DNA from 3 places in the Anaerosinus massiliensis genome. Region 1 is predicted to be linked to each of the others. Evidence: riboswitches for the same ligand, from Rfam matches in the RefSeq annotation. Region 1 holds a riboswitch; each other region holds the start of a gene.
The links. A riboswitch is a leader RNA that binds a small molecule or an ion and turns the genes downstream of it on or off. The one in region 1 is predicted to bind S-adenosylmethionine.

Region 1 (3,255 bases):
TAACAGCGACCTTATCACAGATCTCTTTAATTACCTGCATCTCATGCGTAATCAATACAACGGTTAACTGCAATTTTTGGTTAATATCCTTTATCAATGCCAGAATAGATTTGGTCGTTTGCGGATCAAGCGCCGAGGTCGCTTCATCACAAAGCAATACTTTAGGATCACTGGCAAGCGCTCTCGCAATCCCTACACGCTGCTTCTGACCACCAGAAAGCTGTGCTGGATACTGGTCTCTTTTATCTGCCAGCCCGACGAGTTCTAATAATGGTAAAACTTTTTTTTCAATTTCTACCTTACTCATACCAATGAGTCTCAAAGGAAACGCAATATTATCATACACAGTTGCGGAAGACAACAAATTAAAATGTTGAAAAATCATGCCAATATTTTTACGTGCAGCTCTAAGCTGGCTCGCATTCATTGCAGTTAAATCTTCACCATCCACGACGACTATCCCTTTTGTCGGTTTTTCCAGCATATTGATACAACGAATTAAGGTACTTTTTCCTGCACCACTAAGTCCAATCACACCGTAAATCTCGCCGCGCTTTACATGAAGATTGATCCCCTTAAGCGCGTGGATTGGGCCTGATGCACCATCATATGTCTTTTCTATAGTAGAAAGTTTAATCACTTACGTTCACTGCTCCTTTTACGACTTACCAAGCTGCGATTGTCGAGCCTTTAAAATGCTCATCAATAAATGCTTTTACTTCATCCGATTGATATGCTTTTATGAATTTTTTATACACTGGATTATCCTTGTCTTTAGACTGCACTGCAATAACGTTTGCATATGGAGAATTTGCATCTTCCATCGCCAAAGAATCTTTTGTTGGCACTAACCCTGCTACAATTGCAAAATTTGTATTGATTACTGCAAGATCCACGTCCTTCAAGGAAAGTGGTACTTGTGCTGCTTCTAACTCTTTAATTTGCAGATTTTTAGGATTTTCAGCAATATCTGCTGCAGTAGCACTAAGCCCAGCGTTTGGCTTTAGTTTAATTAAGCCAACCTTTTCTAACAACAACAATGCCCGGCCGCCATTTGTCGGATCATTTGGAATTGATACGATAGAACCATCTTTTACATCTGCAATCGCTTTTACCTTCTGCGAATAGATACCAATTGGGAAAATCACTGTTTTGGCAACACTTTCGATCTTATAGCCACGATCGTTTACCTGTGCATCTAAGAACGGCTGATGTTGATAACTGTTTAAATCAATTTCACCCTGACTAAGTGCCATATTTGGCTGCACATAATCATTAAATTCAATAATTTCAACATTAAGTCCATCTTTTTCCGCTACTTTTTTAACTGCTTCTAGAATTTCAGCATGCGGTCCTGCCGTCACGCCCACTTTAATAGATTTTTTCTCCGATTTAGCAGCATCTTGATCTGCTCCGCAACCTGCAAACACGACCATGCTGAAGATCGCCAGCACTGCGATTATCAATAATTTCAGTTGTTTTGACATTGTACACTACCTCCAAATAAAATTTTTTTGCGAATACAAAAAAGCCCTTTCCCTTATGGAAAAGAGCCCGTAAAATCAACGTTTCTCTTCTCTCATCTTCAGGAAAAATTCCTGCTGGAATTGGCACCACTGCATTTCTGCCGGTTGCCGGGCGTCATTGGGCCAGTACCCTCGACCACTCTTGATAAGAGCTCTCCTATATTTAACTATGGTATTGATACTATCATTTCTCTATAGCATTGTCAATAGTCATTCTCCATATTACAATTAGAAATATTTTATTACATAACCTTGCTTTTATACGGAAATCAATTTAAAATTTAAGTAATGCTGTAAAATTTAACGATAGGTGTGATTATCTTGGGTATATTCTCAAAATTCTTTGCAAAAAAACAGGCTCAGCAAGCCGTTATTCCAAAAGATATAATTCCAAAAGAAAAAGAAACCGTTCGGAAAGCATTCGGAATTTACTGCCATAGCAAACATGGTACATCCTCAAATGGTAAAAAACTTTGCCCTAAATGTACGGCACTTCTCGCAACCGTCATGCTAAAGATGAACCGTTGTCCTTATGGGTTTACAAAACCGATCTGTGAAAAATGTAAAACGCCTTGCTTCGGCACTGCACAAACCAAAGAATTTTTAGTTATCATGAGTGGCGCTAAAACAAAAATGTTTTTTAAACACCCAATCATGACGATGAAACATATGCTGTATGGCATGCGCAAGGAAGCAAAAAAAGATGACAAAAAAGATACGAAAAAAAATAAAAAATAAATAAACGGGATATTGCGACGGAGCAATATCCCGATTTTATTTAACTTTGTTTTTTAAATTGTGATTTTGGTTGCTGACAAATCGGACAAACAAAATCATCTGCTTCTTTTTCAATGTCACCCTCATATATATATCCGCAGACGCCACAGACATATTTGTCCGTTATGACCTCTTCTCGATACGTTGGTGCATTTTTAGGTGCTTTCCCCTTGATTACATCATGATAATACTGATAGGTCATCGGCGGAAAATCGATTCCCTTCATCGCATTACTCACGCGTCCCAGAATAACAAAATGTGTCTTTGTTTCCTGCATATGAACGACATCGACTGCGATATAGCCACAAACATTTTCTTTTACAACCGGCAACGCATCGAAATACATGAATTCAAAGCCGGTAAACTTATCCGTATCACGCCCCGATGTAAAACCTAGCTTAGCGATCACATTTTGATTTGTTTTCTCCGAAATGATAGATACACTAAACTTTCCTGTAGCTTTTATAGCCTCATAAGTAAAATTGTTTTTATTCATGCTGACTGCAATAATAGGCGCTTCCTCATTGGTAATTTGCACAACTGTATTGACAATGCAGCCCGTTGGTCTTTCCTCATCTAAAGTCCCGATTGCATACATACCATAAGAAAGTTTCCACAGCACTGATTTATCCATTATAAAACCTCCTAAACCGCAATTTATTCCTATACCAATTGTTCCCCAAATAGTATGATACCAATAATCATAGTTTACATAGTACCCATTTATCCATTACAAAGCCTCCATGATGAGCCTTTATTCATGACGCCCCCATTTTCCAATAGCCTGTATATTCGCAAGTTGCATGCAGAAAGCGTTAACTTTCGGATAAATTACAATGCAGAGCGTATTAAAATGCGCTCTGCATAAGCACTAGTCTAGTTTATTTTATCATTATCATTTATTATATCACGATCTAATAAAACTACAATTGCAATCGTAAAACGATAAAAA
Region 2 (3,255 bases), 1.7 Mb from region 1:
AGAAACTAATACCCTCCAGCCAAGCGTAATGAAACTAAGTTCTGCAGGGATAGTATATGAATAAGGCTTTACTATACTTTTTATCGGAATGTTTACGAATACTTTGGCAACTTTATGCATTTTCATCACCATATTTTATTTATTTAATAAATAATAAAAGGGTTCTCGTAAGAGAGCCCCTTTTATTAACAGTGCTTTATAGATTTGCTTCTTTTCTTAAGATTTCAGCTTTATCTGTACGCTCCCAAGGAAGATCCACGTCAGTACGGCCGAAATGACCATACGCAGCAGTTTGACTATATATTGGGCGACGTAAATCTAATGTTTTAATAATTCCCGCAGGCCTTAAGTCAAAATTCTTTTGAATAAGTTCAGCAATTAAAGCTTCACTTACTTTACCTGTACCAAATGTTTCAACCATAATTGATACGGGACGCGCAACGCCAATTGCATAAGCAATTTGAATTTCACATTTGTCAGCAAGTCCGGCAGCTACTACATTTTTCGCTACATATCTCGCAGCATAAGCTGCTGATCTGTCGACTTTTGTAGGATCTTTACCAGAAAAAGCACCACCACCGTGACGTGCCATACCACCGTACGTATCCACAATAATTTTACGACCAGTCAACCCAGCATCTCCTTGCGGACCACCAATGATGAATTGTCCGGTAGGATTAATGTAATATTTTGTTGTATCATCCAATAAAGATGATGGTAAAATTGGTTTAATAACTTTTTCAATTAAATCTTTTTCAATCGTAAGTAAATCAACTTCTGGACCATGTTGTGTAGAAATAACGACTGTATCAATGTGTACAGGTTTTCCATCTTCATAGGCTACAGTAACTTGGGTTTTTCCATCTGGACGTAAATAAGAAAGTTCTTTGCTTTTACGAACTTCAGTTAAGCGACGGGCTAATTTATGCGCAAGTGAAATCGTTAGTGGCATATATTCAGGTGTTTCGTTTGTCGCATACCCAAACATCATCCCCTGATCGCCAGCCCCAATCGCTTCAATTTTTTCATCCATAGATCCTTTTTTTGCTTCCAAAGCTTTATCGACGCCCATAGCGATATCCGAAGATTGTTCATCGATGGATATTAAAACGCCACACGTATCGGCATCGAAACCATATTTGGCTCTAGTATAGCCAATTTTCCGGATCGTTTCTCTAACTATTTTAGGTATGTCAACATAACATTTTGTTGTTATTTCTCCAACGACATGTACCTGGCCTGTGGTTATCAACGTCTCACATGCAACGCGTCCCATAGGATCTTGTGCTAAAATTGCATCTAAAACACTATCAGAAATTTGGTCTGCTATTTTATCCGGATGACCTTCTGTAACAGATTCTGATGTAAATAATACACGTTTTTTACTCATAATACGCCTCCTTCTCAATATCGCAATAAAAAAACTCTCCGTAAAGAGAGCATTTATACTCTCATCTTGTAGACCTGCTACAGGATTTGGCACCGTTTTGATAAATCAATGGTTGCCGAGCTTCATTGGGCCATTCCCTCCACTACTCTTGATGAGTTTTATATTCAATTAATATAACTTGATATTATTCTAAATGATTTATCAGAAAAAAGCAACCTATAATTTATAGTTCAAAATTATTTTATCTAAAATAATTTTTGCAATTGCGTCCTTAGACATTACAGGGAAATCTTCAATGTCACCAGTTTTATATAAGAGTTTAATAATATTAGTATCTATATTGAATCCCGCATTTTTTAGTGTAATATCATTTGCGACAATCATATCTAAGTTTTTACGTTCCAGTTTTTGTTTTGCATATTTTACTAAGTTTTGTGATTCAGCAGCAAAACCAACTAAAAATTGATTGTTCTTTTTAAAGGTGCCTAACTCTAGTAAAATATCTGGATTTTTTTCTAATACTAAATTTAAAGTGTCATCATCTTTTTTTATTTTATTAGGCTCTACTTTTTTTGCGCGGTAATCGGCTACGGCAGCTGCCTTAATTATAATATTGCTGTCCGGAAATTCTTTTAAAACAGCAGTTCGCATCTGTTCCGCTGTCTCAACTTTAATAGTATGAACTCCTTCAATTGGAGCCAACGCTGTCGGACCAGAAATTAACACAACCTCCGCACCACGATTTTTTGCTTCCCTCGCAATCGCATAACCCATTTTCCCACTAGAACGATTTCCTATGTATCTTACAGGATCAATTGGTTCAATTGTACCTGCAGCCGTAACCAAAACTTTTTTATTCTTTAACTCATTAGCATACATAAACTGAGCTTTTATAAAATCCACAATAAACTCTGGTTCTGGTAAACGCCCCACGCCTTCTACGCCACAAGCTAATCGTCCGTTTGCAGGAGGAATAATTTGATACCCATTAGAAGTCAATTTTGTTAAATTATTTTGTACGATAGGATTTAAAAACATGTTAGTATTCATCGCAGGTGCAAAAATCACAGGTGCTTTTGTGGCCATAATTGTAGTAGATAACATATCATCAGCGATTCCATTTGCTACTTTACCGATTATATTCGCCGTCGCAGGAGCAACTACAAACAAATCTGCTAAATTGGCTAATGCAATATGTTCAACATTCCAGTTTGTGTTTTTTTCCCACATGCTTGTTACAACTTGATTTGAACTAATTTCTCGAAAAGTAAGTGGTGTTACAAATTTAGCGGCGGATTCCGTCATGATGACATGTACAGATATCCCTAACTTTCGTAATCGACTAACAATTTCAACCGATTTATAAACAGAAATTCCGCCACTAACTCCAAGTACAACATTTTTTCCGTTAAACATTAGCAATCACCTATTTAATACCATTTTTAGTTCTTTCATAAGTAATTTTATCATTTACAATTTCTTCTAACGCGTTTGTAACCTTTTTATTGGATTTTGTATGAACCGTGATTTGATCGCCATCCATAAGAGCGCGTGCTCTTTTAGCGGCAAGAACTACCAATGTATATTTACTATCAACCTTTTTTACAAGAACATCTAACGATGGATTAATCATTTAACTTCTCCTTTATATTTAGATATATTTTTTATTAATTCTATATTTCGCAATACATTGCATTTTTCAGCTTTAATAATTGCGATAATCTTTTCTACTGCGGATGACACAATATCATTGACAATGACATAATGATAGTTTACAGCATTACTAATTTCTTCTGCTGCAGAATTTAGCCGACACTCAATACTCTCAGTTGAGTCCGTACCACGATTATTAATTCTTTTGACTA
Region 3 (3,255 bases), 600 kb from region 1:
TTATAAGCATTGTATTCCTCGCGTGTTTTTTCACCAATACTCAACGTAATTGCTAAACCAAGTGCTTTCACTTCACGTAAAATATCCGTCAAATGCTTCGTTGTAAAGTGCATATCTTCGCCAGACTGCATCACTACAGTTTTATATCCATAAGCCTTCGCTTTTTGCGCAAAACTTACAATCTCATCTTTTGATAATCGATATCGCTCCACCTTTTTATTATCACGTCTTAACCCACAATACATACAATTTTGTTTGCATATATTAGAAAATTCAATCAACCCACGTAAATGTATATCATCACCAACGAAAGCTGCACGCACACGATCTGCTGCAGCAGCTAAATCTGCTTGGCACTCTTCATTCTTTAGTAAGGCTACAATTTCGCTTTTATCCAACTGATGCGTTTTTTCTGCCTTTTCAATCCATTCATGATAATCCAAGGTTATCCCCCCTTCCTTATATTATAACCTATATTTTATCTCATTCGCTACGATTTTCTTTTAAAGCACCTTGTTTCATCAAATATTATAAATATAGTCATTTAAATTATTTAATTCATTTAAATCAAATGGTGTTTCCTGATATACATAATAATTCAGCCAATTCGCAAATAGTAAATTTGCCACACTACGCCATTTTACAATCGGTGCTTTCGTAGGATCATCGCCCGGGTAATAATTCTGCGGCACATCCATCCTCATTCCTGCATTGATATCGCGATCATATTCTGCCTTTAGCGTCAATGGATCATATTCGGCATGCCCAGTAATAAAAAACTGCCGTTTTTCTAAATTCGCTACTGCATAAATACCTGCTTCCTCAGCCTCAGCCAGAATTGTCAACTCCTTCACTTTTTTGATATCAGATTTCTTTATTTCAGTATGCCGTGAATGCGGTACATAAAATTCATCATCAAATCCACGGAATAATTTCTCATGCGCAACATTCATCGTATGTTTATAAACACCAAATATTTTCGGTGTAATCGGATATTTTTTTATTCCATAATGGTAATAAAGACCTGCTTGCGAACCCCAACAAATATGAAATGTTGAATAAGCGTGTGTTTTACTCCATTCCATAATCTCACAGATTTCCCCCCAATACGTTACATCCTCGAACTCTAACTGTTCGACAGGTGCACCTGTAATGATGAAACCATCGTAGTTCTTATGACGTACATCTTCAAAAGTACCATAAAATTGCGTTAAGTGATCTTGTGCGGTATGCTGTGGTACATAGCTGGCTGTATAAATAAAATCCACTTCCACTTGCAACGGTGAATTCCCCAATAATCGAAGTAACTGCGTTTCTGTAATAATTTTAGTCGGCATTAAATTTAAAATCAAAATTTTGAGCGGACGAATATCTTGTTTATAAGCTCTGTCAGCATCCATAACAAAAATATTTTCGCTTTCTAAAATATGTGTTGCCGGTAAATTATTTGGAATCTTAATTGGCACAATACATTCCTCCTAAATAAATGAATTGATTTTTACAAAATTAGAAAATAGAAAAGCCCCTTTCCAGAGAAAGGGGCTTTCCTAATCCGCTCCCTCTCATCTTTCAGGAAATATTCCTGCTGGAATTAGCACCTTGCATCTTACGATGCCGGTTGCTGGGTGTCATCGGGCCAGTCCCTCAACCTCTCTAGATAAGAGTCCTATTTAATTGAATTTATATTATCATTTTACCCTGCCATAGTCAATAGCAAATCTATAGTACACTTAGCGGCAGAACATAATTCACAACAGCAACGAAATGTGCGGCACTGCCTGCAAGTACAAACAGATGCCAGATTGCATGATTATAAGGAATTCGTTTCACTAAGTAAAAAATAGATCCTACCGTATAAAACAAACCACCTGCAAGCAGCCAATAGATCCCTTCTATCTGCAAAGAAGCAATCAAAGGTTCGATCATTACAACAGCAAACCAACCCATTAAAAGATAACAAATCGTCGAAAAGATTTTAAACCGCCTTACAAAAAACACCTGAAATAAAATACCGATTGCCGCCAATGCCCAGATGACACTAAAGACTGTCCAGCCAAAATCTCCATGCAACGGAATCAACGCAAATGGCGTATAGTTTCCCGCAATCAAAATATAAATTGCCGCATGATCAAAAAATTTAAATAAGCTTTTTAATTTTTCATTTGTAAAACTATGATATAACGTAGATGCTAAGTAAAGTAAAACTAAAGATCCACCATAAATAGCCCCACTCATTAAATGCCAGGTACTTACATCATTATATAGTACAATCATAACGCAAAGCGCAACAATAGATAATATTGTACCTATCCCATGCGTAACCGCATTTAATATTTCTTCCAGATTTAATTTTGCACGATACATTTGATTTGTCATAGATCCACCTACTTTCTTATGAATTCATCATTGTATTTACATTATATCATAATAGTGCTTCAAGGTATATTATTTGATAATGAAATTTATTCTCATTTACTCCCTCGATATGCACTTCGCAAAAGTTTTATTTCTTCAGCATAGCCATCCAATTCATTTGGTGTTTCTAAGAAAAATGGCAAATGACTTAACTTCGGATGGTTGATCATATTTGTAATTGCTTCTAAGCCAATACACCCTTTTCCTATTTTTTGATGCCGATCCTTATGGCTGCCAAACGCATTCATACTATCATTTAAATGAATTGCCCGCAATTTCTCCAGCCCAATCACCTGATCAAACTTTTCTAAAACTGCATCTAAATCGTGCACAATATCATATCCAGCATCATAAACATGGCAAGTATCTAAGCAAACACCCATTTTATCTGCCAATTCTATCTGACTTAAAACAGACTGTATTTCCTCAAAATTACGTCCAATTTCACTACCCTTTCCCGCCATAGTTTCTAATAATACAGTCGTAGTTTGCTCCGGTTTTAAGATTTGATTCAACATTTTGACAATCAGTTCTATCCCTATTTCTACCCCCTGCTTCACATGACTCCCCGGGTGAAAATTATATAAATTATTCGGCAAATATTCCATCCGTGCTAAATCATCCTGCATCATTTCCAATGCAAACTCTCGTGTCCGCTCATCAGCAGAACACGCATTTAACGTATAGGGTGCATGCGCCAAGATCTTTGCGAACTGATTTTCCTGCATAATTTTTAATAATCCCTCTATATCTTTTTCATTAATCTGCTTCGCTTTACCGCCACGTGGATTTCGTGTAAAAAACTGAAACGTATTTGCACCAATCTGCAAAGCTTCTTTT

Region 2: it holds a riboswitch for S-adenosylmethionine, as region 1 does, so the genes downstream of both, metK (methionine adenosyltransferase) here and BN6559_RS08415 (MetQ/NlpA family ABC transporter substrate-binding protein) in region 1, are expected to answer to the same signal.
Region 3: it holds a riboswitch for S-adenosylmethionine, as region 1 does, so the genes downstream of both, metA (homoserine O-acetyltransferase MetA) here and BN6559_RS08415 (MetQ/NlpA family ABC transporter substrate-binding protein) in region 1, are expected to answer to the same signal.

The regions. Positions count from the first base shown of each region.
Region 1 is NZ_LT575483.1:1,740,537-1,743,791, forward strand. It holds gene BN6559_RS08410 (methionine ABC transporter ATP-binding protein) at 1-640, opposite strand, end outside; gene BN6559_RS08415 (MetQ/NlpA family ABC transporter substrate-binding protein) at 666-1,436, opposite strand; SAM riboswitch class I at 1,577-1,678, opposite strand; gene BN6559_RS08420 (nitrous oxide-stimulated promoter family protein) at 1,848-2,264, shown strand; gene BN6559_RS08425 (flavin reductase) at 2,305-2,937, opposite strand.
Region 2 is NZ_LT575483.1:88,414-91,668, reverse strand. It holds gene priA (primosomal protein N') at 1-120, opposite strand, end outside; gene metK (methionine adenosyltransferase) at 197-1,390, opposite strand; SAM riboswitch class I at 1,449-1,548, opposite strand; gene coaBC (bifunctional phosphopantothenoylcysteine decarboxylase/phosphopantothenate--cysteine ligase CoaBC) at 1,607-2,806, opposite strand; gene rpoZ (DNA-directed RNA polymerase subunit omega) at 2,817-3,023, opposite strand; gene gmk (guanylate kinase) at 3,020-3,255, opposite strand, start outside.
Region 3 is NZ_LT575483.1:2,344,241-2,347,495, reverse strand. It holds gene hydE ([FeFe] hydrogenase H-cluster radical SAM maturase HydE) at 1-443, opposite strand, end outside; gene metA (homoserine O-acetyltransferase MetA) at 522-1,466, opposite strand; SAM riboswitch class I at 1,560-1,664, opposite strand; gene trhA (PAQR family membrane homeostasis protein TrhA) at 1,720-2,343, opposite strand; gene BN6559_RS11340 (deoxyribonuclease IV) at 2,469-3,255, opposite strand, start outside.